DNA from 2 places in the Streptomyces thermocarboxydovorans genome. Region 2 is predicted to be linked to the other one. Evidence: riboswitches for the same ligand, from Rfam matches in the RefSeq annotation. Region 2 holds a riboswitch; the other holds the start of a gene.
What was found. A riboswitch is a leader RNA that binds a small molecule or an ion and turns the genes downstream of it on or off. The one in region 2 is predicted to bind glycine.
Positions count from the first base shown of each region.

Region 1: linked by a shared signal. The riboswitch ahead of gcvT (glycine cleavage system aminomethyltransferase GcvT) and the one ahead of gcvP (aminomethyl-transferring glycine dehydrogenase) in region 2 are both predicted to bind glycine.

Region 1 covers NZ_BAAAGU010000044.1:26,684-46,957, reverse strand. Annotated here, with positions in the region: gene ABD198_RS20800 (AAA family ATPase) at 55-723, opposite strand; glycine riboswitch at 943-1,041, shown strand; glycine riboswitch at 1,042-1,165, shown strand; gene gcvT (glycine cleavage system aminomethyltransferase GcvT) at 1,201-2,319, shown strand; gene gcvH (glycine cleavage system protein GcvH) at 2,440-2,817, shown strand; gene glyA (serine hydroxymethyltransferase) at 2,831-4,093, shown strand; gene ABD198_RS20780 (L-serine ammonia-lyase) at 4,185-5,552, shown strand; gene ABD198_RS20775 (adenylate kinase) at 5,539-6,105, opposite strand; gene acs (acetate--CoA ligase) at 6,113-8,005, opposite strand; gene mftF (mycofactocin biosynthesis glycosyltransferase MftF) at 8,092-9,648, opposite strand; gene ABD198_RS20760 (mycofactocin-coupled SDR family oxidoreductase) at 9,645-10,430, opposite strand; gene mftE (mycofactocin biosynthesis peptidyl-dipeptidase MftE) at 10,427-11,191, opposite strand; gene mftD (pre-mycofactocin synthase MftD) at 11,197-12,423, opposite strand; gene mftC (mycofactocin radical SAM maturase) at 12,420-13,685, opposite strand; gene mftB (mycofactocin biosynthesis chaperone MftB) at 13,682-13,969, opposite strand; gene mftA (mycofactocin precursor MftA) at 13,980-14,117, opposite strand; gene mdo (NDMA-dependent methanol dehydrogenase) at 14,501-15,793, shown strand; gene ABD198_RS20725 (AAA family ATPase) at 15,899-17,194, shown strand; gene ABD198_RS20720 (VWA domain-containing protein) at 17,221-18,738, shown strand; gene mftM (mycofactocin oligosaccharide methyltransferase MftM) at 18,773-19,699, shown strand; gene ABD198_RS20710 (MadR family response regulator transcription factor) at 19,753-20,274, opposite strand, start outside.
Region 2 covers NZ_BAAAGU010000033.1:2,222-11,799, forward strand. Annotated here, with positions in the region: gene lipA (lipoyl synthase) at 1-122, opposite strand, end outside; gene glyA (serine hydroxymethyltransferase) at 124-1,395, opposite strand; gene gcvH (glycine cleavage system protein GcvH) at 1,397-1,771, opposite strand; gene gcvT (glycine cleavage system aminomethyltransferase GcvT) at 1,795-2,895, opposite strand; gene gcvP (aminomethyl-transferring glycine dehydrogenase) at 2,928-5,783, opposite strand; glycine riboswitch at 5,837-5,934, opposite strand; glycine riboswitch at 5,935-6,031, opposite strand; gene ABD198_RS16730 (hypothetical protein) at 6,141-6,296, opposite strand; glycine riboswitch at 6,397-6,480, opposite strand; glycine riboswitch at 6,486-6,582, opposite strand; partial or broken gene ABD198_RS16735 (transposase) at 6,772-6,999, opposite strand; partial or broken gene ABD198_RS16740 (IS256 family transposase) at 7,166-8,350, shown strand; gene ABD198_RS30725 (hypothetical protein) at 8,865-9,032, shown strand; partial or broken gene ABD198_RS16750 (helix-turn-helix domain-containing protein) at 9,097-9,495, shown strand.

The DNA.
Region 1 (20,274 bases), on a different contig from region 2:
GCCCAGAAGGCTAACGCGCCCTCCAGCCCCCGTTCTCCACGGCCGTCGCCCCGGTCAGCCCGTGAAGCCGATGTGCTGGAGGGTGTTGGCTGCGGGGCGGTCGAGGAGGACGGCCGAGGCGCAGCCGGGGGGCAGGTGGCCCTGGTGGGCTGCCTGGAGGAGGCGGTGGGTGGCGGTGCGGTGGCGGTGGAAGGCGTAGCGGGAGACGGCGCGGCCGCGGCGGCGCTGGCCCTTGAGAGCCTCGTCGGGCGGGACGTCGAGCAGGATCAGGTGCAGGGCGCCGCCGCGGCGGCGGGCCTCGCGGGCGAGCCAGCGCCGCACCCAGGTCTGGGTGCCGCAGTCGTGGACGACCAGGGGCTCGCCGGTGCGCAGGGCGCGGCGCAGGCCGGCGTAGTGGGCGAGGCGCACCAGGGGCCGGTAGCAGGCGTAGGGGAGGAAGCGGGGCACCCGGCTCGCCCAGCGGTCGCGGGTGTCCTGGGAGTCGATGCGCCTGCCGCGCACCGTGCGCTGCATCAGGGTGGACTTGCCGCTGCCCGGCAGGCCGGTGACCGCGACCAGGTCGCGCGGGCCGAACAGGAGCGCGCGCGGGCTGCGGCCCGCCCGGTCGCGCAGATCGCGGACGACGGGCGCGGGCAGCGGCGCGCACGTCTCCCGGGTGGGTGCGACGGGACTGCCGGGCAGCCCGACACCCGGGGTCGTGGCGTACGCCGTGATCCTGTTCACCGTGTTCGTCCTCCCCTGGGGCCGGTCCGGTGGACCCCTCCCCGCCGAGTGTAAAGAGACGGTAATGCCCTGGTGGTGCGTTTTGGTCCGCGTTCCGGAACAGACCTGTCACAGCCTGCTGTGATCGTCGTGCGCGCTGTGCGTCTGCTGAGAAGGGTCCCCCTGCCGAACGCGCGGGATGCGTGCAATGATGTGCGCGCCAACTGCATACCGGCCGTTTGAATCCGCGCGGGAGAGTCCCCGGCACCTTGCCGCCGGGGCGCCGAAGGAGCAAGTCCCTCCCTTGAATCTCTCAGGCCCCGTTACCGCGCGGGCGAGGCACATCTGAAAAGCGGGCCGCTGCCGCAGTGCTCCGGTGGCCCCACCCAAGGTGCAAGTCCTGATCGCCGCGACAGCGGTGGTCATGGCGAACCTCTCAGGTTCCGATGACAGATGGGGAGGAAATGTCCTCGCCTGTCATGCTTGGGAGACCGACCGATGAGCAGTACCGAACTCCGCCGCACCGCGCTCGATGCCGTGCATCGTGCCCTCGGCGCGACGATGACCGACTTCGCCGGCTGGGACATGCCCCTGCGCTACGGCTCCGAACGCGACGAGCACAACGCCGTGCGGACCAGGGCCGGCCTGTTCGACCTGTCGCACATGGGTGAGATCACCGTCACCGGCCCGCAGGCGGCCGCCCTGCTGGACTACGCCCTGGTGGGCAACATCGGGGCGGTGAAGCCGGGCCGCGCCCGCTACACCATGATCTGCCGCGAGGACGGCGGCATCCTGGACGACCTGATCGTCTACCGGCTCGGCGAGACCGAGTACATGGTGGTCGCCAACGCCTCCAACGCCCAGGTGGTGCTGGACGCGCTGACCGAGCGCGCGGCCGGTTTCGACGCCGAGGTGCGCGACGACCGCGACGCCTGCGCGCTGCTGGCGGTGCAGGGCCCCGAGTCCCCGGGCATCCTGGCGAGCCTCACCGACGCCGACCTGGAGAACCTGAAGTACTACGCCGGCCTGCCGGGCACGGTCGCCGGCGTGCCGGCGCTGATCGCCCGCACCGGCTACACCGGCGAGGACGGCTTCGAGCTGTTCGTGAAGCCGGAGCACGCGGTCGAGCTGTGGCAGGCGCTGACCAAGGCCGGCGAGGGCGCCGGGCTGGTGCCGTGCGGGCTGTCCTGCCGGGACACCCTGCGCCTGGAGGCCGGCATGCCGCTGTACGGGCACGAGCTGAGCACCTCCCTCACCCCCTTCGACGCCGGTCTCGGCCGGGTGGTGAAGTTCGACAAGGAGGGCGACTTCGTGGGCCGGGCCGCGCTCGCCGAGGCCGCCGAGCGCGCCGCGCAGAACCCGCCGCGGGTCCTGGTCGGGCTGGTCGCCCGGGGCCGCCGGGTGCCCCGCGCCGGGTACGCGGTGGTGGCCGGCGGCGAGGTGATCGGCGAGGTCACCTCCGGAGCCCCGTCGCCGACGCTGGGCAAGCCGATCGCCATGGCGTACGTCGACGCCGCGTACGCCGAGCCCGGCACCGAGGGCGTCGGCGTGGACATCCGCGGCACCCACGAGCCGTACGACGTCGTTGCGCTGCCGTTCTACAAGCGCCAGAAGTGACACCGTCGTAGCCGGACCACCGCGCGTGCCGCGCATCGAGGCACGTCCGGCCTGCTCACGCATGCCTCACCCAGGTCCCTGAGTCAGCAGTCATCACCCCCGTACAGGAGAATTCAGGCCATGAGCAACCCCCAGCAGCTGCGTTACAGCAAGGAGCACGAGTGGCTGTCGGCCGCCGAGGACGGCGTCGCGACGGTCGGCATCACCGAGCACGCGGCGAACGCGCTCGGCGACGTCGTGTTCGTCCAGCTCCCCGAGGTCGGGGACACCGTGACCGCGGGCGAGACCTGCGGCGAGCTGGAGTCGACCAAGTCGGTCAGCGACCTGTACTCCCCCGTGACCGGTGAGGTCACCGAGATCAACGAGGACGTGGTGAACGACCCGTCGCTGGTGAACTCGGCCCCCTTCGAGGGCGGCTGGCTGTTCAAGGTGCGCGTCTCCGAGGAGCCGTCCGACCTGCTCTCCGCCGCCGAGTACGACGCCCACATCGCCGGCTGAGGAGCCGTACGCCATGACCGTTCTGAACACGCCCCTGCACGAGCTCGACCCGGCGGTGGCCGCCGCGGTCGACGCCGAGCTGCACCGCCAGCAGTCCACCCTCGAGATGATCGCCTCGGAGAACTTCGCGCCGGTCGCGGTCATGGAGGCTCAGGGCTCGGTCCTCACCAACAAGTACGCCGAGGGCTACCCCGGCCGCCGCTACTACGGCGGCTGTGAGCACGTCGACGTGATCGAGCAGATCGCCATCGACCGGGTGAAGGAGCTCTTCGGCGCCGAGCACGCCAACGTCCAGCCGCACTCCGGTGCGCAGGCCAACGCCGCCGCGATGTTCGCGCTGCTCAAGCCGGGCGACACGATCATGGGTCTGAACCTCGCACACGGCGGGCACCTGACCCACGGCATGAAGATCAACTTCTCCGGCAAGCTCTACAACGTGGTCGCCTACCACGTCGGCGACGACGGCCAGGTCGACATGGCCGAGGTCGAGCGGCTGGCCAAGGAGAGCAAGCCGAAGCTGATCGTGGCAGGCTGGTCGGCCTACCCGCGCCGGCTGGACTTCGCCTCGTTCCGCCGGATCGCGGACGAGGTCGGCGCCTACCTCATGGTCGACATGGCGCACTTCGCCGGTCTGGTCGCGGCGGGCCTGCACCCCAACCCGGTGCCGCACGCCCATGTGGTGACCACCACCACGCACAAGACGCTGGGCGGCCCGCGCGGCGGTGTGATCCTGTCCACCGCCGAGCTGGCGAAGAAGATCAACTCCGCGGTCTTCCCCGGTCAGCAGGGCGGCCCGCTGGAGCATGTGATCGCGGCCAAGGCGGTCGCCTTCAAGGTCGCCGCGAGCGAGGAGTTCAAGGAGCGCCAGCGTCGTACGCTGGAGGGCGCCCGCATCCTCGCCGAGCGCCTGGTGAAGGACGACGCGAGGGCGGCGGGCGTGTCCGTCCTGACCGGCGGCACCGACGTCCACCTGGTCCTGGTCGACCTGCGCGACTCCGAGCTGGACGGTCAGCAGGCCGAGGACCGCCTCCACGAGGTGGGCATCACGGTCAACCGCAACGCCGTCCCCAACGACCCGCGCCCGCCGATGGTGACCTCCGGTCTGCGCATCGGTACGCCGGCCCTGGCGACCCGCGGCTTCACGGCCGAGGACTTCGCCGAGGTCGCGGACGTGATCGCCGAGGCGCTCAAGCCGTCGTACGACGCCCAGGCGCTGAAGGCCCGGGTCGCGGCACTGGCGGAGAAGCACCCGCTGTACCCGGGGCTGAACAAGTAGCACAGAGCATCACCGGGGCGGCCGTGCCCGCCACGAGCCGGCACGGCCGCCCCGCCCCGTTGAGCACCACCCCCGCTTCCTAGGAGTCCCCGTGGCCATCTCCGTCTTCGACCTGTTCTCGGTCGGCATCGGCCCGTCGAGTTCGCACACGGTCGGTCCCATGCGGGCGGCCCGCATGTTCGCCCGGCGGCTGCGCAACGAGGAGCTGCTCGGCTCCGTCGCCTCGGTCCGCGCGGAGCTGTACGGCTCCCTGGGCGCCACCGGCCACGGGCACGGCACCCCGAAGGCGGTGCTGCTCGGCCTGGAGGGCGACTCGCCCCGCACGGTGGACGTGGACACGGCCGACGAGCGGGTGGAGAAGATCAAGGAGAACGGCCGGCTGCGGCTGCTCGGCGAGCACGAGATCGCCTTCTCCTTCGACGACGACATGGTGCTGCACCGCCGCAAGGCGCTGCCGTACCACGCCAACGGCATGACCCTGTGGGCGTACGACGCCTCCGGCGCCGAACTGCTGACGAAGACGTACTACTCGGTGGGCGGCGGGTTCGTGGTCGACGAGGACGCGGTGGGCGCGGACCGGATCAAGCTCGACGACACGGTGCTGAAGTATCCCTTCCGCACCGGCGACGAGCTGCTGCGCCTGACCAGGGAGACCGGTCTGTCGATCTCCGCGCTGATGCTGGAGAACGAGCGGGCCTGGCGCAGCGAGGAGGAGATCCGGGCCGGCCTGCTGGAGATCTGGCGGGTGATGCGGGAGTGCGTGCAGCGCGGCATGACCCGCGAGGGCATCCTGCCGGGCGGGCTGCGGGTGAAGCGCCGGGCCGCGAACACCGCGCGCAAGCTGCGCTCCGAGGGCGACCCGCAGGCCCTCGCCATGGAGTGGATCACCCTCTACGCCATGGCGGTGAACGAGGAGAACGCGGCCGGCGGCCGGGTGGTGACCGCCCCGACCAACGGCGCCGCGGGCATCATCCCGGCCGTCCTGCACTACTACATCAACTTCGTGCCGGGCGCCGACGAGGACGGCGTGGTCCGCTTCCTGCTCGCCGCCGGCGCCATCGGCATGCTGTTCAAGGAGAACGCCTCCATCTCCGGCGCCGAGGTCGGCTGCCAGGGCGAGGTCGGCTCGGCCTGCTCGATGGCGGCGGGCGCGCTGGCCGAGGTGCTGGGCGGCAGCCCCGAGCAGGTGGAGAACGCGGCCGAGATCGGCATGGAGCACAACCTGGGCCTGACCTGCGACCCGGTGGGCGGCCTGGTGCAGATCCCGTGCATCGAGCGCAACGGCATGGCCGCGGTGAAGGCGGTCACCGCCGCCCGCATGGCGATGCGCGGCGACGGCTCCCACAAGGTGTCCCTGGACAAGGTCATCAAGACCATGAAGGACACCGGCGCGGACATGTCGGTGAAGTACAAGGAGACGGCCCGCGGCGGGCTGGCGGTCAACATCATCGAGTGCTGACGCCCTCCGGCAGCCCCAGGGCGCTCAGGGTCCGGGCGGTGATCTCCTCGACCGTCCCCACGGCCTCGACGGTGCGCACCAGCCCGGAGTAGTGCCCGAGGACGGGCACGGTCTCGCGGTGATGGACCCGCTGCCGGTGCCGGATGACGTCCTCCGTGTCGTCGGGGCGGCCCCGCGCGAGCAGGCGCCGCACGAGCACCTCCTCGGGCGCGGTGAACTCCACGACGGCGTCCAGTGCCTCGCCCCGGGCGGACAGGATCGCCGACAGGGCGTGCGCCTGGCGGACCGTGCGGGGGAAGCCGTCGAGGAGGAATCCCCGCGCGGCGTCCGGCTGTTCCAGGCGGTGCCGGACCATGTCCGTGGTGACGCGGTCGGGTACGAGTTCGCCCGCGTCCAGGAACCGCGCCGCCTCCCGGCCCAGGGGCGTCCGCCTGCCGACGTGGTCCCGAAACAGGTCGCCGGTGGAGACGTGCGGGACGCCGAGTCTCCGGCTGAGAATCTCCGCCTGGGTGCCCTTGCCCGCTCCGGGCGGGCCCATGAGAAGGAGTCGCATCGTCACCTCACCGGCCCCCGGCCGGTGCGGAGGCCCCCGCCAGGCCCGCGTTGATCAGCTCCATCACGGAGGCGTCCGCGAGGGTGCTGACGTCGCCCGTCTCGCGGTTCTCGGCGACGTCGCGGAGCAGCCGGCGCATGATCTTCCCGGAGCGGGTCTTGGGCAGTTCGGGGACGACCAGGATCCGCCGGGGCTTGGCGATGGGCCCGATCTCCCGCGCCACGTGCTCGCGCAGCGCCGAGACCACCTCGTCGGCCGGTGTTCCGGCGGCGGCGCCGCGCAGGATGACGAAGGCGACGACGGCCTGACCGGTCGTCGGGTCCGAGGCGCCGACCACGGCGGCCTCGGCGACCGCGGGGTGGGACACCAGCGCCGACTCCACCTCGGCGGTGGAGATCCGGTGCCCGGACACGTTCATCACGTCGTCGACCCGGCCCAGCAGCCAGATGTCGCCGTCGTCGTCGTAGCGGGCCCCGTCACCGGCGAAGTAGTAGCCCTGCTCGGCGAAGCGGGACCAGTACGTCTCCCGGTAGCGGTCGTCGTCGCCCCAGACGCCGCGCAGCATCGACGGCCACGGCTGGTCGAGCACCAGGTAGCCGCTCTCCCCCTTGCCGACCTCGCGGCCCCGGTCGTCGACGACCTTGGCGGAGATCCCCGGCAGCGGCGTCTGCGCCGAGCCGGGCTTGGCGGGCGGCCCGCCGGGCAGCGGGGCGATCATCACGGCGCCGGTCTCGGTCTGCCACCAGGTGTCCACCACGGGCGCCCGTCCGGCGCCGAGGTGGGTGCGGTACCAGCGCCAGGCCTCGGGATTGATCGGCTCGCCGACGCTGCCGAGCACCCGGATCGAGGACAGGTCGTAGCGGGCGGGGATGTCCTCGCCCCACTTCATGAAGGTGCGGATGAGGGTGGGGGCGGTGTAGTAGACGGACACCCCGTACCGCTCGATGATCTCGAAGTGCCGCCCCTCGTGCGGGGTGCTGGGCGTGCCCTCGTACATCACCGAGGTGGTGCGGTTGGCGAGCGGGCCGTAGACGATGTACGTGTGCCCGGTGATCCAGCCGATGTCGGCGGTGCACCAGTAGACGTCGCTGCCGGGGTCGAGGGAGAAGACGGTGCGGTGGGTGTAGGCGGCCTGGGTGAGGTAGCCGCCGGTGGTGTGCAGGATGCCCTTGGGCCGGCCGGTGGTGCCCGAGGTGTAGAGGATGAACAGCGGGTGCTCGGCGTCGAAGGCCTCCGGGGTGTGCTCCATGCTCTGCCGGTCCACCAGCTCGTGCCACCACAGGTCCCGGCCCTCGGTCCAGGGCACCGCGGTGCCGGTGCGGCGGACCACCAGGACGTGCTCGACGCCCGGCGTGTGGGCGGTCGCCTCGTCGGTGAGCGCCTTCATCGGCTCGGCCCGGCCGCGCCGGTACTGCCCGTCGGAAGTGATCAGCAGCCTGGCCCCGGCGTCCTCGATGCGGGAGCGGAGCGCGGCCGGTGAGAACCCGCCGAAGACCACGCTGTGCGGCAGCCCGAGCCGGGCGCAGGCCAGCATGGCGAACACGGCCTCCGGGATCATCGGCAGCTGGATGGCGACCCGGTCACCGGCCCTCAGGCCCAGCGAGAGCAGGGCGTTGGCGGTCCGGCACACCTCGCGTCGCAGGTCGGCGTAGGTGATGGCGCGGGTGTCGCCGGGCTCGCCCTCCCAGTGGAAGGCGACCTGGTTGCCGTGCCCGGCCTCGACGTGCCGGTCGACGCAGTTGTAGGCGGCGTTCAGCCGGCCACCGGTGAACCAGCGCACGAAGGGCGCGTCGGAGCGGTCGAGGACCTCGGACCACTCGGTCTCCCAGTGCAGGTGCCCGGCCTGCCGTGCCCAGAACTCCAGGTCGGGCGCGGGACGTCGATCGGGGCGCGGGGACATGCGGCTTCCTCCAAAGGGGTGCGGGCAGACGGCCAGCGGGGTGCGGGCTGGGCGGTGACGGACGCGACTCGGGGCGGGCACGTCCGTCACCAGGTCTCCACGGTGGCCGCTTCCGGTTGGTGCGAGGTTGGTGCCACCGGCCGGGGCTCCCAGGGGCGCCGGGCGCGGCGGTCGCGCAGCGGCAGGGCGAGACGGGGCAGCAGCGGCTCGGCGGTGCGGCGCCGCAGGGCGCCCTGCCACACGCCCCAGCCGTAGGCCAGGTCGTCCAGGCGGCGGATCGCGGTGTGGGTGAGCGGGTGGAGCGAGCTTCCCGAACGGTGGTGGTCGGCCAGCCCCTCGGCGAGTGCGGCGACGGCCAGCAGGCGGCGGGCCCGGCGGCTGACGGCAGCAGCTCCCAGCGCGAGGGGCCAGTGGTGGCGGGTGGCGCAGCGCAGCAGCTGCTCGCCGGTGCCGCGCAGGGCGGCGAGTGCCAGCAGGGCGCCGGCGCGGGCCGGGTGGTCGGCGTCGGGCATGCGCCGGGTCACGCGGACGGCGGTGGCGGCGGTCAGCGCCAGCGCGCCGGCGGCCGGCAGCGGCCCCCCGCGCAGCAGCAGGGCGCAGGCCGCGAGGGACCAGGGCGCGGCGTACAGCGGGGGCACCCGGCCGGGGTGACGCAGGGCCAGGTCGGCGGCGCCGGTGCCGTATCCGGCACGCTGGGCCAGCCAGTCGCGCAGACCGGTGCGGTGACGGTGGCCCACGCGGACCTGCGGGACGTACCGCAGCCGCCAGCCCGCCTCGTGCAGCCGCATGCACAGGTCGACGTCCTCGCCGACCCGCATCCGCTCGTCGAAGCCGGCGCCCACGGCCGAGCGGCGGACGACGACCGTGGCGCTCGGGACGTAGGAGAGCATCGACACCGGCACGACCGGCGCCTCCCGCTCCCCCATGTCGAGCGGCGAGCGGAGGTGTTCGTAGCGGTCCAGGAGACCGGGGGCCGGTACGGGCAGGGCGACGATCCGGGGCGCGACGAGGGCCACGGCCGGGTCGGCGAAGTGGGCGAGCAGCGGCGCCAGCCACCCCGGTCCGGGCAGGACGTCGGAGTCGCAGAACGCGACGAAGGCCGTACGGGCGTGCCGCAGCGCGGTGTTGCGGGCGGCGGCCGGGCCGAGATTGCGGGGGTGGGTGAGCAGCCGTGCTCCGTGACGCCGGGCCACGCGCGCCAGGGCCTCGGGGTCCCGGGACCCGTCGTCGACGACCAGGACGGGCAGTTCGGAGGTGGCCGGGTCGGCGCGCAGGGCGGTCAGCAGGCCGTCGAGCTGGTCCGCCCGGTCCCGGACGGGCACGGCGAGGGTGGTGTCGCGGACCGGGACGGGCGCGGGACGGGGGTGGGCCACGCCCGCGTCCAGCAGGCGGCGGGCGAGGGCGGCGCTCCCCGCGTCCCGCACCACGAGGCGGCCGTCGGCCAGCGCCCGTACGGCGGCCGGTCCGAGGCGCAGCAGCCGCGGCGGCGAGCCACCCAGCATGAGATGGCCGTCCTCGGAGCGGTGGGTGTCGCCGGCGAGTTCGACCGCGAAGCCGTCGGGGAGCCGGTTGTGGCCGGGTGCCGCGAGGCTCACGGAATGGGAACGGGTGGTGCGTGCGACGTCCCGCAGGAACCAGGTCATGCCGTGAAGCCTCCGTCCGCGTGCAGTACGGAACCGGTGACCGCGCCGGACTCCGCCGAGCAGGCCCAGGCGACCACGGCGGCCGTCTCCTCGGGCTCCAGCAGACGCCCCGTCAGCTGCCGCTCGGCGAGCCGCTCGGGGTCGGGCAGGCCGTACAGGCCGGCGGTGGCGCGGAGCATGTCGGTGCGCGTGGCGCCCGGGGAGACGGCGACCGCGGTGACGCCGGTCTCCCGCAGGTCGCAGGCGAGGGCGCGGACCAGGCCGACCACGGCGTGCTTGGCGGCGCAGTAGGCGCCGAGCCCCCACAGGCCCCGGTGCGCGGCGGCCGAGGCGAGGGCGACGAACCGGCCCTGCCGGGGGCGGGGGCGGCGCAGCAGGGCGGGCACGGCGGCCCGCGCCAGATGGACGACGCCGAGGAGGTCCACGTCGAGCAGGGTCCGCCACTGCGTGTCGCTCTGCTCCCACACCGGGCCGCCGCCCAGGATCACCGCCGCCGCGCCCACCGCGGCGTCCAGACCACCGAACTCGGACTCGGCCAGCTCCACCGCGTCCCGCAGGGCTCCGGCGTCGCGCACATCGGCGCGGAGCGTACGGACCATGGCGAACTCCCGGTCCAGCTCATCCAGTTGATGCGGCTCGGCGAGCGGGTACGGCACGTCCGGGTCGTCGGCGCACCGGTCGACGGCGACGACCGCCCAGCCGTCCCGGGCGAGGCGCCGCACCGTCGCGGCGCCGATGCCGCGGGCGGCGCCGGTGACCACGGCGACCCGGCGCCGCGTCATGAGGCTTCTCCGGAACGGGCCACGACGGGCCGCGGGACGGACGCCGGAGTGCTCAGCCGCCCCTGCTCGGACACCTGCCAGGCGCGGACACCGTCCGCCAGCCGGTCCGCCATCCGCTCCAGGAGCCCGTGCCCCTCCGCGCCGCCGGCCCCGGCCGGGTCGCCCAGGACGCCGGACGGGCTGACTCCGCGCACGGACTCGGCGATCAGCCGGTCCATCAGCAGCCGGACGGGCTCGGTGGGCCCGGCGACCGCCCGCTCGGGGCGTACCGCCGCCGGGCGCAGCCGGAGCATCAGCGAGGTCTCGGTGCGGCCCGCGTGGGCGTCGGCGCCCGGGAGCGTGCACGGCCACCAGGCCACGTCCCGGCCCTCGCCGCGCAGCCCGGTCACCGCGTCGGCGAGGCCGGGCACATTGCCTCCGTGGCCGTTGACCACCAGCAGGCGGCCGGCCCAGCGCAGCAGGGAGCGGCCGATCTCGGTGATCAGCAGCCGCAGCGCCTCGTGGCCGATGGAGACGGTGCCGGGGAAGCCCTCGTGCTCGCCGCTGGCGCCGTAGGTCAGCGGCGGCGCGATCACCACGTCCGTCCCGTCGGCGCCGAGCCGGGCCACCGCCCGCTCGGTCACCGCCCGGGCCACCGCGGTGTCGGTGTCCAGCGGCAGGTGGGGGCCGTGCTGTTCGCAGGAGCCGAGGGGCAGCAGGACGAGGGGACGGCGGTCCTCGAGGTCCGGCCAGGTCAGTTCCGCGAGGCGGGTGGCGGCCATGGCAATCAGACCGTGCCCGGAGTGCTGGGCGCGCCCGAGGTGCGGGGTGCGTCCGGGGTGCGGGGCGTGCCCAGGGCGCGGGTGAAGCCCGGCGGGACGACCACGTCGTCGCGGGTCAGTTCGTGCACCGAGGAGCGGCCGAGGCCGAGCAGGGCGGAGTCGATGCCGCGGCTGATGATGTCCAGCACGTTCTCCACGCCCTGCTGCCCGGCTGCCGCGAGGCCCCACAGATAGGCGCGGCCGATCATCACGGCCCGGGCGCCGAGCGCCAGCGCCTTGACGACGTCGCTGCCGCGCCGGACTCCGCCGTCCAGCAGCAGTTCGACCTGGTCGCCGACCGCGTCGGCGATGGCGGGCAGGGCGCGGATGGGGGCCGGGGTGGCGTCCAGGTTGTTGCCGCCGTGGTTGGACACGGAGATGGCGGTGACTCCGGCGTCCACGGCGCGCAGGGCGTCGTCGACCCGGCAGACGCCCTTGAGCAGGAACGGCCCGTCCCACTGCTCGCGCAGCCAGCGCACGTCGTCCCAGGAGGGGGGCGGGGTCTGCATCCACTCGCCGTAGGCGCCGAAGAAGGTGGGGGCGTCCCGGCCGGGCTCGGCGAGGTTGGGGGTGGTCAGGTCCGGCAGGCTCCGGGACCTGACGAAGTCCCACAGCCAGCGCGGGCGGGTCACCGCCTCGGGCGCGAAGCGCAGCATCTCCTTCAGCGTCAGGCGCTCGGGGATCCGGGGGCTGCCCCAGTCGCGCCCGTAGGAGAACGACCAGTCGAGGGTGACGATCAGGGCCTTGGCGCCGGCCTCGCGGGCGTACTCGATGCGCCGGGTCATCGCGTCCTTGGAGCCCATCCAGTACATCTGGAAGAACGTGCTCGGGTTGGCGGCGACGACCTCGGCCAGCGGCTTGCTGGCGAAGGAGCTGAGCCCGATCGCGGTGCCGCGCGCGGCGGCGGCGCGGGCCACGGCGACCTCGCCGTCGGGGTGCACGGCCTGCACGCCCGTCGGGGAGATGATCACCGGCAGGGCGATGTCCTGCCCGAGGACGGTGGTGGCCTGGTCCCGCTTGGCGGACAGGCCGGCCACCCGCGGGGCGAAGCCCAGTTCGGCGAAGGCGGCGGTGTTGTCGTCGTAGGAGACGCCCTTCTCGGAACCGGCGAGCAGGGCGCTGTAGACGGACTTCGGCAGCCGCCTGCGCGCTCGCCGCTGGGCCTCGGCGACCGTCTCGATCCACGCGCTCATGTCGTTGTCCCGTCCTCTTCGTTCTCGTCGTGCTCGTCGTGCTCGTCGTCCGGTACGTGAGCGGGGATGAGCCCCGCCAGCGGGCTCTCGTCGCAGGGGCGGTCCGGGCGGGCGGTGCGGACCGCGGGCATGCCGAGGGGGACCGTGCGGTGCGAGTGGTCCTTGCCCTGGCGCGGCAGCGCACCGGGGTCGACCGCCGCGAGCGCGGCGGCGCCGTGGCCCTTGACGCACTCGGGGTCGGGGCCGTCCAGCGGCAGCCCGGTGAAGAACTTCGCGGCCATGCAGCCGCCCTGGCAGCTGTCGTACGCCGGGCAGCCGGAGCAGGCCCCGCCGGTGCCGGGCCCGCGCAGCTCGGCGAAGAGCGCCGAGTCCCGCCACACCCGCTCGAAGCCGCCGGGCGCGCGGACGTTGCCCGCCTTGAAGGCGTCGTGGAGGGCGAACGGGCAGGCGTAGACGTCCCCGACGGGGTCGATGAGGCACACGACGCGTCCGGCGCCGCACAGGTTGAGCCCCGGGAGCGGCTCGGAGCCCAGGGCGTTGAGGTGGAAGAACGAGTCCCCGGTGAGCACCCGTTCGCCGTGGCGGAGCAGCCAGTGGTAGATCTCCCGCTGCTGTTCCGGCGTCGGATGCAGTTCGTCCCAGACGTCCGCGCCGCGTCCGGAGGGCCGCAGCCGGGTGATGCGCAGCTGGGCGCCGTAGCGGTCGGCCAGCGCGGCGAACTCGTCGAGCTGGCTGACGTTCTGGCGGGTCATCACCACGGAGATCTTGAAGTCGCGGAAGCCGGCCTCCGCGAGGTTCTCCATGGCGCGCACGGCCATGTCGTACGAACCCCGGCCGCGCACCGCGTCGTTGACCTCACGGGTGGCGCCGTCCAGGGAGATCTGGACGTCGACGTAGTCGGTGGCGGCCAGCCGCCGGGCCCGTTCGGGGGTGATCCGCAGGCCGTTGGTGGAGAACTTCACGCCGACCCGGCGGGCGACGGCGTAGTCCAGCAGGTCCCAGAAGTCGGGGCGGACGGTGGGCTCGCCGCCGCCGACGTTGACGTAGAAGACCTGCATGCGCTGCAGCTCGTCGATCACGGAGCGCATCTCGTCCGTGGACAGCTCCAGCGGGTCGCGCCGGCCGGAGGAGGACAGGCAGTGCGCGCAGGAGAGGTTGCAGGCGTAGGTCCACTCCCAGGTCAGGCAGATGGGGGCGTGCAGGCCGCCCTTGAACTGCTCGGCCAGGGCGGGCACGGGCGGGGCTTCGGGGGTGAGGGTCACGGCTGCGGCTCCGCTTCGGTGGGGACGATCATGTCGGCGGCGGCCAGGGAGGCGAGCGCCCGGCGGATGGCCTCCCGGCGCCGCTCGGGCACCCCGGCCAGCACGTCCCGCACGCTGGTGCGGCCGTCCAGGCGCTGGACCAGCTCGAGGAGTTCGGGCGCCTTGAGGAACGACAGCCGGCGGTTGCCGAAGTGGTAGGCGAGCGCCCCGAACGGTTCGGGGCGCAGCGCGACACTCGGGCTGAGCCGGTACGGGCGCGCGGTGTCGAAGGCCGGGGTGGTCATCGCGGCCGGCCTAGTAGACGCCGCACATGCCGTCGATGGAGACCTCCTCGACGAGGACCTCCTCGCTCACGTCACCGTCCGCCGAGACGGGCGCCGGGGCGGTGGCCTCCGGCTCGGCGACGCGGTTCTCGTCCTGGACTGCGGGCATGACAAGCCTCCTGAGAAGGGGGGCGGATGAGGTGAGGGGTCCGGCGCTCGCATTCGCGGCACCGGCCCGATGCCGACGCTAGGGCGGGGCCACGGCGCCGTTCGCCCTGCTTCCGGCCGCCCCAGCCCTGCCCGGTCGGACAGGGCCGGGCCGCACGGCGCCGGTGTTCCCGGGCCGGCCCCTGCGACCGGAGGGGGCCGGGACTGTCCTTCCGTGCCGATCTGCCGCCCGTGCGGCCGGTGTCGCCCGCAGCGCCGTTCCCGGAGGGTGAAGCCCGCCGCACACTGCCGGCACGTCCGTGCTCCCCCGGACCCTGCGCCGCCGGCGACGGAGCAGTCGACGCAGCTCGCGCGGATCACCGCGCGGAAAGGACAGTCGCGATCATGCAGGTCGAAGAACTTCTCAAGCCCTTCCCCATCAAGGAGTTCCACCCCTTCCCCCGGGCGCTGATGGGCCCCGGCGCCCATGAGCTGATCGGTCCGGAGGCGAAGAAGCTGGGGTTCCGGCGGACGCTGGTGATGACCACGGGTCTGCGCGGCAGCGACACCGTGCACAAGATCGTCGAGTCGCTGAAGTACCACGGCCTTGAGGTCGTGCTGTACGACAAGGTCGAGTCCAATCCCAAGGACTACAACGTCATGGACGCCGTGGCGCTGTACCAGGAGAACGCCTGCGACTCCTTCGTCTCCATCGGCGGCGGCTCCGCGCACGACGCCTGCAAGGGCGCCCGGATCTCGGTGGCCCACGACGGCCGCAACGTCAACGACTTCGAGGGCTTCAACAAGTCCGAGAACCCCAAGAACCCGCCGCACATCGCGGTCTCCACCACGGCCGGCACCGGTTCGGAGACCTCGTGGGCGTACGTCATCACCGACACCACCACCGACCCGGACAATCCGCACAAGTACGTCGCCTTCGACGACGCCGCGGTGGCCTCCCTCGCCATCGACGACCCGACGCTGTACTACGACTGCCCGCTGGACTACACCGCCCAGTGCGGCTTCGACGTCCTCGCCCACGCCTCCGAGCCGTACGTCTCCCGGCTCAACTTCCAGCCGTCGCTGGGCAACGCGCTGCACGCCATCCGGCTGACGGCACGTCACCTGCGGCAGGCGGTGTGGAACGGCCAGGACCTGGCCGGACGCGAGGGCATGATGTACGCCCAGTACATCGCGGCGCAGGCGTTCAACTCGGGCGGCCTGGGCATCATCCACTCCATCTCGCACGCCGTGAGCGCCTTCTACGACACCCACCACGGCCTCAACAACGCCATCGCGCTGCCCCGCGTGTGGGCGTTCAACATGCCCACGCACTACGAGCGGTTCGCGGACATCGCCGAGGCGATGGGCGTGGACACCCACGGCATGACCAAGGTCAAGGCGGCCGAGGCGGCGCTCGCCGCGGGCATCCGGCTGCTGCGCGACGTCGGCATCCCGGAGAAGTTCACCGACGTCCGCCAGGACACCTACTCCAAGAACCGCCTGGGCCAGGGCCCGACGAAGTTCTACGAGCGGGCCAAGGAGATCGCGGGCGACGCGGCCGACGTCGACCGCATCACCCACCACGTCCTCGGCGACGCCTGCACCCCGGGCAACGCCAAGGAGTGCACCTTCGACACCGTCCGCCCGGTCGTCGAGCACTGCATGACCGGCGACCTGGACGACCTGCTCGGCTGAGCGCTCCCCGGCGACGCCCGGCAGGTACGGGGGCGGGGAGACGCCCCGAGGTCATCGTCGCCCCGCCCCCGCTTCCCCGGCGTCCCCCCGACGGACGGAGGACACGTGCACACCATCCCCACCGAGGACACCGAGAACCCCGCCGAGACTTACGCGTTCGCCTCGGTCGACGACGTCGCCGAACGGCTCGCGGCCCACGGCTACATCGCCTCCCGGCGGCTCGCCACCACCGTGTTCCTGCTGACCCGGCTGAACAAGCCGGTGCTGCTGGAGGGCCCGGCCGGGGTCGGCAAGACCGAGCTGGCCAAGACCCTCGCCGCGGTCACCGGGCGCCGGCTGCTGCGGCTGCAGTGCTACGAGGGCCAGGACGAGAGCCGGGCCCTGTACGAGTGGGACTACGGCAAGCAGCTGCTCTACACCCAGATGCTGCGCGACAAGATCGGCGACCTCACGGCCGACGCCCCCGACCTGGCCTCGGCGGTGCGCAGGATCGCGGAGCAGGACAGCGTGTTCTTCTCCGACCGGTTCCTCGCGCCGCGCCCCCTGCTGGACGCGGTGCGCGGCGAGCAGCCCTCCGTGCTGCTGATCGACGAGGTCGACCGGGCCGACGAGGCGCTGGAGGCCGTGCTCCTGGAGTGCCTCGCCGAGTACCAGGTGTCGGTCCCGGAGGTCGGCACCTTCACCGCGAAGGTCCCGCCGTTCGTCGTGCTGACCTCGAACAACACCCGTGATCTGTCCGCCGCGCTCAAGCGCCGCTGCCTGCACCTCTTCCTGGACTACCCGGACGCGGAACGCGAGCTTCAGATCGTGCGGTCGAAGCGGACGGGGCTGCCGGAGGCCGCGGCACGGCACCTGGTCGAGGTGGTCCGGGGGCTGCGCGAGCTGCCGCTGCGCAAGAGCCCGAGCATCTCGGAGACCATCGACTGGGCCCGCACGCTCGCCGTGCTCGGCGTGGAGGAACTCGATCCGGTGGTCCTCGCCGAGACCGCGGGGGTGGTGCTCAAGTACGAGCGCGATCTCGGGCGCGCCCAGGAGGTGCTGCCCCGCCTGGTCGACCCCAACCGGGAGCTGCCCGAGCCGGGGCACCTTCACGGGGGCCACCACCACGACGGGCACCCTCACCACGGAGGCCATCACCACGACGGTCACCACCACGACGGGCACCCCCACCGGCACAACGGGCAGCACCGCGACACCGGCGACGACCCCGACGCCGGGCCCGCCGCGCTCGACGGGCCTGACGGCCGTGAGGTGCGCAAGGCCAAGGACCTGCCGGGCCGGCACGACGACGGCTACTACGGCTCGCCCGGTCCTGGCCCCGTCCGCCGCGCCGAGCCCGGTTCCGGCCAGGGTGCCCGCGCCTTCGCCGCCGTGGCCCGCCGCCGCACCGGCGACGGCTGAACCGGGGGTGGGAGATGGAAGCCGGGGTGCACCGATTCGTCCGCCTGCTGCGGCTGTCCGGGATGCGGGTCTCCGCGTCGGAGGCGGTGGACGCCATGCGCGGGGCCGCCCAGCCCGGTGTGCTCGCCGACCGGGAGACCCTGCGGGAGGCGCTGCGGATGACGCTGGTCAAGGACCGGCGGGACGACGAGCTGTTCGACGAGCTGTTCACCGCGTTCTTCGCGCTGCGCCCGGTGGCGCGGGACGCCGGCGGGCACGGCCACGATCACGCCCACGACGACCTGACCGACACCGGGGAGCTGGAGTCGTACACCGTCTCCGAGGAACCGGCCGGGACTCCGCAGCAGGGCCACAGCCACGGCAAGCCGTCCGACATCCGCGACTACTTCGACCAGCGGGACCTGGCCGAGCAGTACAACCTGCACCAGGAGGCCAACAAGATCGACCTGGCCTCGATGACCGACGAGATCGTGCTGTCGGAGGACGGCGGCACGGACGCCGCGGGCACCCCCTCGGTGCAGCTGGAGACGGAGCGCCTGCACGGCGCCGGGGTGCCCGGACGGCTCGCCCCCGGCACCGGTCACCGGCTCGGCACCGAGCTGTCTGTGGCGCAGGCGGACGCCCTGCTCGGCCGCCCGTCCGGCGCGTCCGACGACGAACGGGACGACGCCGCCGGCGCGCGCGGCCCGCTGGCCGGTGTCGTCGACCGGCTGCCCGAGCTGCTCGCCCGCCATCTGGACCGGCTCGCCGAGCTCGAGGCGGTGGCCGTGGAGTCGGCCCGGATCGCCGGTCGCGCCCGCACCGAGAGCATCGACGAGGCGGAGCGGGAGCAGCTGGAGGAGGCGCTGCGGCGGGTGGGCCGCACCCTGGGCGGGGCGCTCACCAGCCGCCGGCGCGCCACGCCCCGGGGCCGGGTCGACCCGGGCCGCACCATGCGCCGCAATATGCGCTACGACGGTGTGCCGTTCCGGCCGGTCACGGTGACCCGCGCGGAGGACCGGCCGCGGCTGGTCGTCCTCGCGGACGTGTCGCTGTCGGTGCGCGCCACCGCCCGCTTCACCCTGCATCTGGTGCACGGACTGCAGTCCCTGTTCGGTCAGGTCCGCTCGTTCGCCTTCGTCGACGAACCCGTCGAGATCACCGAGCTGTTCGCGGAGCACCCGCTGCACAAGGCGCTCGGCCTGGTCTTCGACGGGCTGCCGGCGGGCGGTCTGCTCGATGTGGACGCCACCTCCGACTACGGCCGGACGCTGGAGCTGCTGCTGGCCGAGCACTCCCCCGCGCTCGGCCGGCGCACCACGCTGCTGGTGCTCGGCGACGGCCGGGGCAACGGCAACCCGCCGGGGCTGGCCGCCTTCGAGGAGATCACCCGCAGGGTGCGGCAGACGGTCTGGCTCACCCCGGAGCCGCGCTGGTCCTGGTCCCTGGGCGCCTGCGACCTGCCCCGGTACGCGGAGCACTGCGACCGGGTGCAGGTGGTGGGCGACCTCGCCGGGCTGGAGCGCGTGGCCCACCGGCTGGCCGCGGAGGCGACCGGCCGATGAGCACCGTGGCAGATCCTCCGGCGGAGCAGCCGTCATGAGCGTTTCCCCGCCGCGCATCGCCGTCGCCGCGCGCCGCATCGACCCGCTGGCGCCCGGTGCGCCCGGCCGGTACACCGACGCGGTGGTGCACGTGGTGCGCGAGCGTCCCGGCTGCGCCACGGTGCCGGATCCCATCGTCCGCACCGAGCACTTCAGCCTGCGCCGCCGCGGCCGGCGGGTCGAGCTGGGGCACTGGCTGCGCCCCGATCAGCTGGACAACGATCTGGCGGGACTGCTCGCCGAGGAGCTGTTCGCGCCGGGCTGGCTGTCCGGGAACGATGTCTTCGAGCGGGTGTTCACGGGAGTGGTGCGCTCCTGTGTGGACGGCCCGCTGGCCGCCTGGACCACCTTCTACGACAACACCCTCGCCCGGATCCGGCGGTGCGCGCACCGGCCGGCCGACGCCGCGCACTCGTCGATCGCCGGGTTCGCCCCCGTCTACGGCCGGGCCCTCGAACTCGTCGGCCAGGGCTCGGTGCTGGACCTGGGCTCCTGCTTCGGGTTCCTGCCGCTGCTGCTCGCCGAGCGGCGGCAGGGCGCGGTGACCGCGTCCGACCTCTCCCGGGGCACCATGCGGCTGCTGGCCGAGGTCGCGCGGGCGCGGGGCACCGCCCTGGCGACGCTGGTGTGCGACGCGGCGCGGGTGCCGCTGCCCGACCGGTCGGTGGACACCGTGACCGTCATCCACGTCCTGGAGCACCTGGAACCCGGGCACGGGGACACCGTGGTCCGGGAGGCGCTGCGGCTGGCGCGCCGCCGGGTAGTGGTGGCCGTGCCCTACGAGGACGAGCCGACCGCCGCGTACGGGCATGTGCGCTGCTTCGACCCGGACCGGCTCGCCGCGCTCGGCCGCCGCACCCGGGTGCCGTACGCCGTCGACTCGTACCACGGCGGCTGGCTGGTCCTCGAGCCCGGCCGGTGACCCGGAGGAGCACCCCGAGCGACACCGAGGAGCACAGAAGACCAGGCCGGACCTCAGATCACGCCCAGTTTGCTGGCCTCGTAGACGACCTCGGCGCGGCTGCCGACGTCCATCTTGCGCATGATGTTGCGCACGTGGAACTTGACGGTGGTCTCCGAGATGTACAGCTCCGCGCCGATCTCGCGGTTGCTGAGCCCGCGGGCGAGCAGCGGCAGGACCTTCAGCTCGCGTTCGGTGAACCGGGGCTGTTCGGGCCCCACCCGCATCGAGCGGACCATCGCCGCGGCGGCGTGCGAGTCGAAGGCGCTCTCGTCGCGGGCCACGGCCCGGATCGAGCGCAGCAGTTCGGTGGTGTCGACGTCCTTGACGACATAGCCGCGCGCGCCGTGGCGGATCGCCTCGACCACGAGGTTGTCGTCGAGGAAGGTGGTCAGCACCAGCACCGCCAGTCCCGGGTGGCGGCGGGTCAGGCTCGCGCACAGCTCCAGGCCCTCGGTGTCGGCCCCGGTGGACAGCTTCAGGTCCAGCAGCACGATCGCGGGCCGTACCCGGTCGACGACGGCCTCGGCCTCGGC
Region 2 (9,578 bases):
ATCCGCGCCCGGGTCTTGATCCACTCGGGCTTGCGCTCGATCGGGGTCTGGCTGTTCCGCACCTCCAGCCGCAGCAACCTGCGGCCGTCAGGCGAGGCGGAAGGTGTGAGGGCGCCGCTCATCTCACAGCTCCGGGTACAACGGGTGTGCGTCGGCGAGCGCGGCCACACGGGCCCGCAATTTGGCGGCGAGACTCGGGGCGTACGCCGGATTGAGGGCCTCCGCGATGATGTCGGCGACCTCCGCGAATTCGGCCTCCCCGAAGCCGCGGCTGGCCAGCGCCGGCGTACCGATCCGCAGTCCCGAGGTCACCATCGGCGGGCGGGGGTCGAACGGCACAGCGTTGCGGTTCACCGTGATGCCGATGTCGTGCAGGCGGTCCTCCGCCCGCTGCCCGTCGAGCTCCGACTCACGCAGGTCGACCAGCACCAGGTGGACGTCCGTACCACCCGACAGCACGGACACCCCCGCGTCCGTGACATCGGGAGCACTCAGCCGTTCCGCGAGGAGTCGAGCGCCCGCGAGGGTGCGCTCCTGGCGCTCACGGAACTCCGGCTCGGACGCCATCTTGAACGCGACCGCCTTGGCCGCGATCACGTGCTCCAGCGGTCCGCCCTGCTGGCCGGGGAAGACCGCACTATTGACCTTCTTCGCCACGTCCTCACGGTTGGTCAGCACCACCCCGCCGCGCGGGCCGCCGAGTGTCTTGTGCGTGGTCGTGGTCACCACGTCGGCGTGCGGCACCGGGTTCGGGTGCAGGCCCGCGGCCACCAGGCCGGCGAAGTGCGCCATGTCCACCATCAGGTACGCGCCGACCTGGTCCGCGACCCGCCGGAAGGCGGCGAAGTCCAGCTGCCGGGGGTACGCCGACCAGCCCGCGATGATCAGCTGCGGCCGGTGCTCATCGGCAAGTCGCTGCACCTCCGCCATGTCGACGCGGTTGTCCTCCGCGGAGACGTGGTAGGCGACGACGTTGTAGAGCTTGCCGGAGAAGTTGATGCGCATGCCGTGGGTGAGGTGCCCGCCGTGCGCGAGGTCCAGGCCCAGGATGCTGTCCCCCGGTTGGAGGAGCGCCGTCATCGCGGCCGCGTTCGCCTGGGCTCCCGAGTGCGGCTGCACATTGGCGAAGGCCGCACCGAACAATGCCTTCACCCGTTCGATGGCGAGCTGCTCGAGGACATCGATGTGCTCACACCCGCCGTAGTAGCGACGGCCCGGGTAGCCCTCGGCGTACTTGTTCGTCAGGACGGAGCCCTGCGCCTCCATCACCGAGACCGGTGCGAAGTTCTCGCTCGCGATCATCTCCAGCGTGCTCTGCTGACGCTCCAGCTCAGCACGTACGGCGGTGTACACGGTGGGGTCGAAGTCGGCGAGCCGACGGTCCAGCACAGACATCTCAGGCTCCTGCCGTGAGAGCCGCGTAGGCGGTGGCGTCCAGCAGATCCGGCGTACCGGTGATCCGCATCCGGAACAGCCAGCCCGCTCCGAACGGGTCCGTGTTGACCAGGCCGGGGTCGGCCACCGCAGCTTCGTTGATATCGACGACCTCGCCGTCCGCAGGAGCGAACAGGTCGCTCACGGACTTGGTCGATTCGATCTCTCCGCACGCGTCGCCAGCCTTGATCGTCGCGCCGACGGCAGGCAGGTCCAGGTAGACGACGTCGCCGAGCGCGTCTGCTGCGTGGGCGGTGACACCGACGGTCGACAGCTCTCCCTCGCTGGCAATCCACTCGTGGTCGCTGGTGTACATCAGGTCGGTGGGCAGGCTCATGATCTGTTCTCCTCGGGAGGTGGTCAGGCTCGGCGGCGGTAGAAAGGCAGCGGAACGACCTCGGCGTACTCCTGACTGCCCCGGATGTCGACGAGCACCTTGGTGCCGGGTTCGCTCCGGTCGGTCGGCAGGTATGCCATCGCCACGGGGTGGCCGAGGGTGGGCGACAGAGCGCCCGAGGTGACCTCGCCGATGCGCTCGCCGGTGTCCGGGTCGAGTACGGCGTAGCCGGTGCGCGGAGCTCGTCGACCGGTCGAGGCCAGCCCGACCAGCACGCGGGTGGGCCCCTCGTCACGACGGGCAGCCAGGGCCGCCTCGCCGACGAACCCGCCGGGCTTCCCGAACACCACGACTCGGCCCAGTCCCGCGTCGAACGGCGTGGTGCCGACGGTGAGCTCCTGGCCGTACAACGGCATACCGGCCTCGAGGCGCAGCGTGTCACGGCAGGCCAGGCCGCACGGGACCAGCCCGTGCCGCGCGCCCACCGCGCTGACGGACCGCCAGACGGCCATCGCATCCTCGGGACGGCAGTAGATCTCGAAGCCGTCCTCGCCGGTGTAGCCGGTGCGCGCGAGCAGCACCTCGCGGTCCGCCAACCGCGCCGGGTCGATCGCGTAGTACTTCAGCAACGGCACCTCGACGTCGACCAGTTCGCTGACGATCGCCGGTGACGTCGGGCCCTGGACCGCGATCAGCGCCCACTCGCCTGAGGTGTCCCGGATCGTGGTGACGTAGCCGTCGATCCGATCACGCAGCTGGGAGAGCACGACCAGCGTGTTGCCGGCGTTGGCCACGACGAGGTACCTCTCCTCGGCCAGGCGGTAGACGACGAGGTCGTCGAGCACTCCGCCGGTCTCGTGGACCAGCATGGAGTAGCGCGCGCGGCCGACGGCGATCTTCGACGGCCGTCCGACCAGGGCGTGGTCGAGAGCCCGGCCCGCCTCGGGACCGGACAGCTCGATCTCTCCCATGTGGGTGAGGTCGAAGATTCCGGCGGTGGTCCGTACGGCGTGGTGCTCGACCAGCTCGGAGGTGTAGCGGAGTGGCATGGACCAGCCGGCGAAGTCGGTGAACGACGCACCGAGCTCCATGTGGATGTCGTGCAGGGGTGTCTTCTTCGACATGATGGTTCCTCTTCGGACCATGGCGGGCCGGGTCACGACGCGAACGACTCGGGAGGCGGGCAGGAACAGACCAGGTTCCGGTCACCGTGCGCCTGGTCGATCCGGCCGACAGGCGGCCAGTACTTGTCGGACGTGACGCCCGCCGGGAACACGGCCCGTTCACGCGAGTAGGCCCGGGTCCACTCGCCGGCGATCGCGGCTGCGGTGTGCGGCGCCCGTCGCAGCGGGCTCTCCTCGACGGCCCAGACGCGCTTGTCCACCAAGTCGATCTCCGCGCGGATCGCGATCATCGCCTCGCAGAAGCGGTCCAACTCCTGCAGGCTCTCGCTCTCCGTCGGCTCGACCATCAGCGTGCCGGCGACCGGGAAGCTCATCGTCGGGGCGTGGAAGCCGTAGTCGATGAGCCGTTTGGCGATGTCGTCGACCGTCACACCCGTGGCGGCGGTGATCGGGCGTACGTCGAGGATGCACTCGTGGGCGACGAGGCCGGCCTCCCCGGCGTACAGGACGGGGAAGTGCGGCGCGAGCCGGCGGGCGACGTAGTTGGCACTCAACACGGCCGTCCGGGTCGCCTCGGTCAGCCCCTCCGCACCCATCATCCGGATGTAGGCCCACGGGATCGGCAGGATGCCGGCACTGCCGAACGGCGCTGCGCTGACCGCCCCGATCCCGTCGCGACGCCCGGTATCGGGGTGTAGCGGGTGGGTGGGCAGGTACGGCGCGAGGTGCTCGGCCACCGCGACCGGGCCGACGCCCGGCCCACCGCCGCCGTGCGGGATGCAGAACGTCTTGTGCAGGTTGAGGTGTGACACGTCGCCACCGAACTCACCGGGCTTGGCGATCCCGAGCAGCGCGTTGAGGTTGGCGCCGTCGACGTACACCTGCCCGCCGTCCTCGTGCACCAACTCGCACAGCTGGGTGATGCTCTCCTCGTAGACGCCGTGCGTCGAGGGGTACGTCACCATGATCGCGGCCAGGTCGTCGGAGTGCTTCGCGCACTTGGCCTCGAGGTCGTCGAAGTCGACCGTGCCGTCGGGCCGCGACGCCACCACGACGACGCGCATCCCGGCCATCACGGCCGAGGCGGCGTTGGTGCCATGCGCGCTGGCCGGGATCAGGCACACGTCGCGTCCGGGCTGGCCGTTGCTCCGGTGGTAGGCGCGAATCGCCAGCAGGCCTGCGAGCTCGCCCTGCGATCCGGCGTTCGGATGGATGGAGACTTTGGCGTAACCGGTGACCTCGGCCAGCCACGTCTCGAGCTGCTCGACCAGGGCCAGGTACCCAGCCGCGTCCGTGAGGGGCGCGAACGGGTGCAGGTCCGCGAACCCGGGCCAGCTGACCGGCTCCATCTCCGTGGTTGCGTTGAGCTTCATCGTGCAGGACCCGAGCGGGATCATGCCGCGGTCCAGCGCGAAGTCACGGTCGGAGAGCTTGCGCAGGTAACGCAGCATCGCGGTCTCCGACCGGTGCTGGTGGAAGACCGGGTGGGTGAGGAAGGGGGAGGTACGGCGCAGTCCCGGCGGAAGCGCCGCCGGAGCGCCGGCCGCCAGCCCGTCCAGGTCGTCGCCGGCCCAGCCGAAGGCGTCGAGCACGAGGCGGACGTGGTTTTCCGTCGTGCCCTCGGAGCAGGAGATGCCGACGTGGTCGCCGTCCACCAGCCGCAGCCGCAGGCCCTTGTCGTGCGCGGCCGCGACGACCTCCTCGGCACGGCCAGGGACCCGCACCAGCAGGGTGTCGAAGAACTCACGGTGCACCACCGTGATCCCACTCGCCCGCAGACCCGCGGCGATGAGCGTGGCGTGCCGGTGCGTCCGTCGGGCGATCTCGGTCAGACCGTCGGGGCCGTGGTAGACGGCGTACATCGACGCGGCCACGGCGAGCAGAACCTGCGCCGTGCAGATGTTGGAGGTCGCCTTGTCGCGCCGGATGTGCTGCTCGCGGGTCTGCAGGGCGAGGCGGTACGCCGGTCGGCCGGCGTCATCCACGGACATGCCCACGAGCCGGCCGGGCAGATGGCGTTCGAGCCCTGCGCGGACCGCGATGTAGCCGGCGTGCGGCCCGCCGTAGAACAGGGGGACACCGAAGCGCTGGGACGAGCCCACGACGATGTCGGCGCCGTACTCACCCGGTGGCACCAGCAGGGTGAGCGCCAGCAGGTCGGCGGTCACGGTGACCAGCGCCCCGCGAGCCCGCGCCGCAGCAGTCACCTCGCGCAGGTCGCGGACCGCGCCCGAGCAGCCGGGGTAGGACAGCACCACCCCGAAGAAGTCGCCCTCCGGCAGCGGCTTGGCGACGTCGATCTCGCCGACCTCGATGCCGACCGCCGCTGCACGCGTGCGCAGGACGTCGAGGGTCTGCGGCAGAGTGTCACGGTCGACCAGGACGCGGGGGTGGCTCTTGCCTGCGACGCGGCGCATGACCGTGACGGCCTCGGCGACCGCCGTACCCTCGTCGAGCAACGACGCGTTGGCAGTCGGCAGCCCGGTGAGGTCGCCGACCATGGTCTGGAAGTTGATCAGCGCCTCGAGCCGGCCCTGGCTGATCTCTGGCTGGTACGGCGTGTAGGCGGTGTACCACGACGGGTCCTCCAGCACGTTGCGCCGGATCACCGCGGGCGTGGTGGTCGCGTGGTAGCCAAGGCCGATCATCGGGACAGCCACGGTGTTCCTGCTCGCGAGCTCCTGCAGCTCGGCGCGCGCCTCGGACTCAGTGGCGGCGGGCAGGTTCAGGTCGGAGGTGCTCCGGATGCCGCTCGGAACGGCGGCGTCGATGAGGCCGGCCAGAGTCGGATAGCCGACTTCGGCCAGCATCTTGGCGCGGTCGGCGTCGCTGACGCCGATGTGACGGGTGGCGAACGCGCCGGACGCGGAGGATGCGGGTGAGGTCATGGCGGGAGGCTCCCTGTTGAAGGCACCGCGGACGCGGCACCGTGGACGGGTGACCTCCCCGCTCTGTCATCGGTACCTGAGAGCTTCACCACCGGGTCCGGCGGTTTGCACCGTGGGCGCAGGACGTGGCGTCCTGACTTTCCAGAGGAGCCTCGCCGAAGCGGTAGTTGGGCCTGAGAGATTCCGGGGAGGGGTTGCTCCTTCGGCGCCTCGCCAAGGGTGGGCGAGGACTCTCCCGCTTCGGTTCGAACAGCGCGATGTCGAGTTGTCGAGCCTGGCCAAGTGGTCAGGTGGTGCTGCCGTCAAGGCGGGGCAGCACCCTGACGGCACCTGGTGACTGCTGGGTCACGCCCGCAATCAGGCGTGGTCCTCGGACGCGAGCACAAGGATGGCGACGTGGTTCTTCGTCATGAGCGTGACCAGGTCGAACACCACGGTGGCTGCAGCGACACGGGTGATCTCGGCGTGGTCATAGATCGGAGCGGCTAGGTGTTCCGGGCTTCGAAAGACCATGCTCGAAGGCACCGAACGTCGACGGGGATACAACAAACCATGGGGGCTTCCTCGAGTGTCGAGCACAGGCAGAAGCCTGTGCGGCCGAGTGAGCCTCCCCCTCTGTCATGTGGCCTGAGAGCTTCGCCGCGGAGATCCGCGGCTTGCACCGTGGGCGAGGCGCGTGAACGCCTGCTTTCCAGAGTCCGCCTCCGCTGCGCGGTAACGAGGCCTGAGAGTTTCCGGGGAGGATTTGCTCCTTCGGCGCCACGCCGTTGCAAAACGTGGACTCTCCCGCGCAGAATCGTCAGCAGAGTATTCGGTTGTCCGGTCCTTCGGGCGACAACTTACGGGCACCGCAATGCGGCCGTCAAGTGCCCGCGGCTTCGGGCTCACCGGTGGTAGTGCCCGTAAGGGCGTAGCCCTTGAGCTGCCGACTGTAAACGCCGGCTTCAGGGAGTAGGCACTCTCTTACCCGGCAGCAATGGGCAGTGGTTCGCCCGTTCTTGGCCACCGACACATCGTCGATCACCCCGGACGTCGGCGTGATCAACGCAAGCATCCGTTCGGCGACCCGCCGCTGCACCGGCATGGGATCCCACGTGGACTGGTTCACGAACAGCTGCAGGTTCTGCTCGTTGCCGTCCGGCAGCCGCGAGGCCATCGCCCGGATGGACTTGCGGCGACCGTCCAGCATCAGTCCCCGCAGATAGCAGTCGCCCCTTGGCGAGTCATTGAGCTTTTCAGGGCGGGGTTGCGTCCTGGGAAGTGGTGTACGGGCTCCCACCTGATCCGGGCGTTTGGCCCGGCGTCGGAGTGAGTGTCCGGATATGAGAACGGCCACCGGCTGATCTTTCAAGACGACCAAGTCTTTGAAGGAGATCAGCACGATGACCGCACCCGACGGTCTGCCCCTGCACGCCCTCGCGGAAGACAACCTCGCCCCGGCGAGTCCGGACCTGCTGCGCGCGATGGTCAAGACATTCGCCGATGCGCTCATGTCGGCGGAGGCCGACGCTCTCTGCAACGCCGAATACGGGCAGGTCAGCGACGAGAGGGTCAACCACCGCAACGGCTATCGTCCCCGCGAGTGGGAAACCCGCGCCGGCACCGACGAGCTCGCCGTTCCCAAGCTGAGGCAGGGCAGTTACTTCCCGCACTGGCTCCTCGAGCGTCGCCGCCGGGCCGAGCAGGCCCTGATCTCAGTGGTCGCCACCGCCTACCTGCTCGGCGTCTCCACTCGCCGGGTCGAGAAGCTCGCCGAGTCCCTCGGGGTGACCCAGCTGTCGAAGTCCCAGGTCAGTGCGATGGCCAAGCACCTGGACGAGCAGGTGGCAGCCTTCCGCAACCGGCCCCTGGACGCCGGCCCGTACTCGTTCGTCTCGGTCGACGCGCTCACGCAGAAGGTCCGCGAGGGCGGCCGGATCATCAACGTCCACGCGCTGATCGCGGTCGGCGTCAACGCCGACGGCCATCGCGAGATCCTCGGCCTGGACGTCGCCACCGCCAAGGACGGCGCGGGCTGGCTGGCCTTCCTTCGTTCGCTGATCGCCCGCGGCCTGCCCGGCGTCCAGCTCGTCATCTCCGACGCCCATGCCGGCCTGGTCGACGCGATCGGGGCGATCCTGCCCGGCGCGTCGTGGCAGCGATGCCGCACCCACTACGCCCGCAATCTGCTCAGCCAGGTCCCGAAGTCGGCCCAGCCCTGGGTGACCACGCTGCTGCGGACCGTCTTCGAACAGCCCGACACCGACGCGGTCCACGCACAGATGCGGCGCGTCCTGGACGCCCTGGAGGCCAAGTTCCCCAAGGCCGCCGCCCACTTGGACGCAGCTCAGCACGACCTGCTGGCCTTCACGGCCTTCCCGCGGGAGATCTGGCGGCAGAGCTGGTCGAACAACCCGCAGAAACGGCTGAACAAGGAGATCCGCCGCCGCACCGACGTGGTCGGTATCTTCCCCGACCGCACCGCCGTCATCCGGCTCGTCGGCGCGGTCCTGGCCGAGCAGAACGACGAGTGGACCGAGGCCCGCCGCTACATGGGCCGCGAACTTCTTGCCCGCTGCCGAGAGATCACCGCGACCGTCCGGGACCTGGAAGAGGAGCGTTACGAGCGGACGAACCACGCCCATCTCTCCCGCCGTCGGCCGGAGTTCATGCCCACCCACCCCGAAGCAACCGATATAGATCGTCTGACATGCGTTCGGGGCCGTCCTTGGGTTCTGCTGCGCTTTCCGCGGTACCGCTCCTACGATCCGTCACCAGGCCGGTACGCCGGGAGAGCGTGGGAGGGCGTGGGGATGCGGGAGCTGGAGCGGATCACGGCTCGCCGGAGCGAACTGGACACGCTCGCTGAGGAGTTGGTCAAGCAGCTGCAGGAGGTCCAGGCCGAGCGGGAGGAGCTGGTGATCGCCGAGCGGGTCCTGAATCGGCTGGCCGTGCAGGACAGGGCCGCGGCCGGCGGCCGCCGCGACCGTCGCCCCAGCTCCCGCCCGGGTGGCGGGGCGGGCGGTACTGCTGATCCCGCACCGCAGCGAGACCCCCGACGAGGCCGCCCTGCCCGCTGACTACCGCAGGATCCTGGCGATCGTGCGGGCCGCCGACAGCCCGGTCCAGGTCAGGGCTGTCGGCGAGGAGCTGGGCCTTCAGGTGGCGGTGCGCGGCAAGCTGGAACCGCTGCGCGCGAAGATGACCAAACTCGCCGACCGCGGCTGGCTGCACAAGCGACCCGACGGGCGGTTCACCGCACGCCCGTAGCCGCACCGCAGGCGAGTATCGGCAGGGCGTAACCGGCGGGCCCCCGGCGGCAGTTGAGTTTGGTGTGAAGAAAAACAACGGTCTCGCCGAGGGCCCTGACGGCCTTGTCTACACCGCCCGCCTGCCGCTGTCGAGTGCCACCCTGAACTATCTCGCCGGCCTGATACGCGGCCATCTGTAGAAGATCGGCTCGCGGTGGCGTGCCCTGCCCACGGGGAAGATCGCCGCCATCGTGCTGGCGGTGCTGCGCTGTGACCAGCGGCCGGGCGACCTGGCCGGCGGCAACGGGATACACCGCACCACCGTGACACGGTGGGTCAGGGAAGTCGTCGGCCTGCTGGCCGCCCGCGCCCCGCGCCTGGAGAGGGCCCTGAAGAAGATCGCCCGGAAGGGTGGCGGGGTGGTCCTGCTGGACGGCACGCTGATCCGCACCCGGCGGCGCACTGGCACGGAAACTTCACGATGCACAGTGCTCAATGCAGACGTGCACTATCGCATGTGTAGACCCTGTATCGCTTGGCCAGCCGCATACGAGCGGCAAACCTC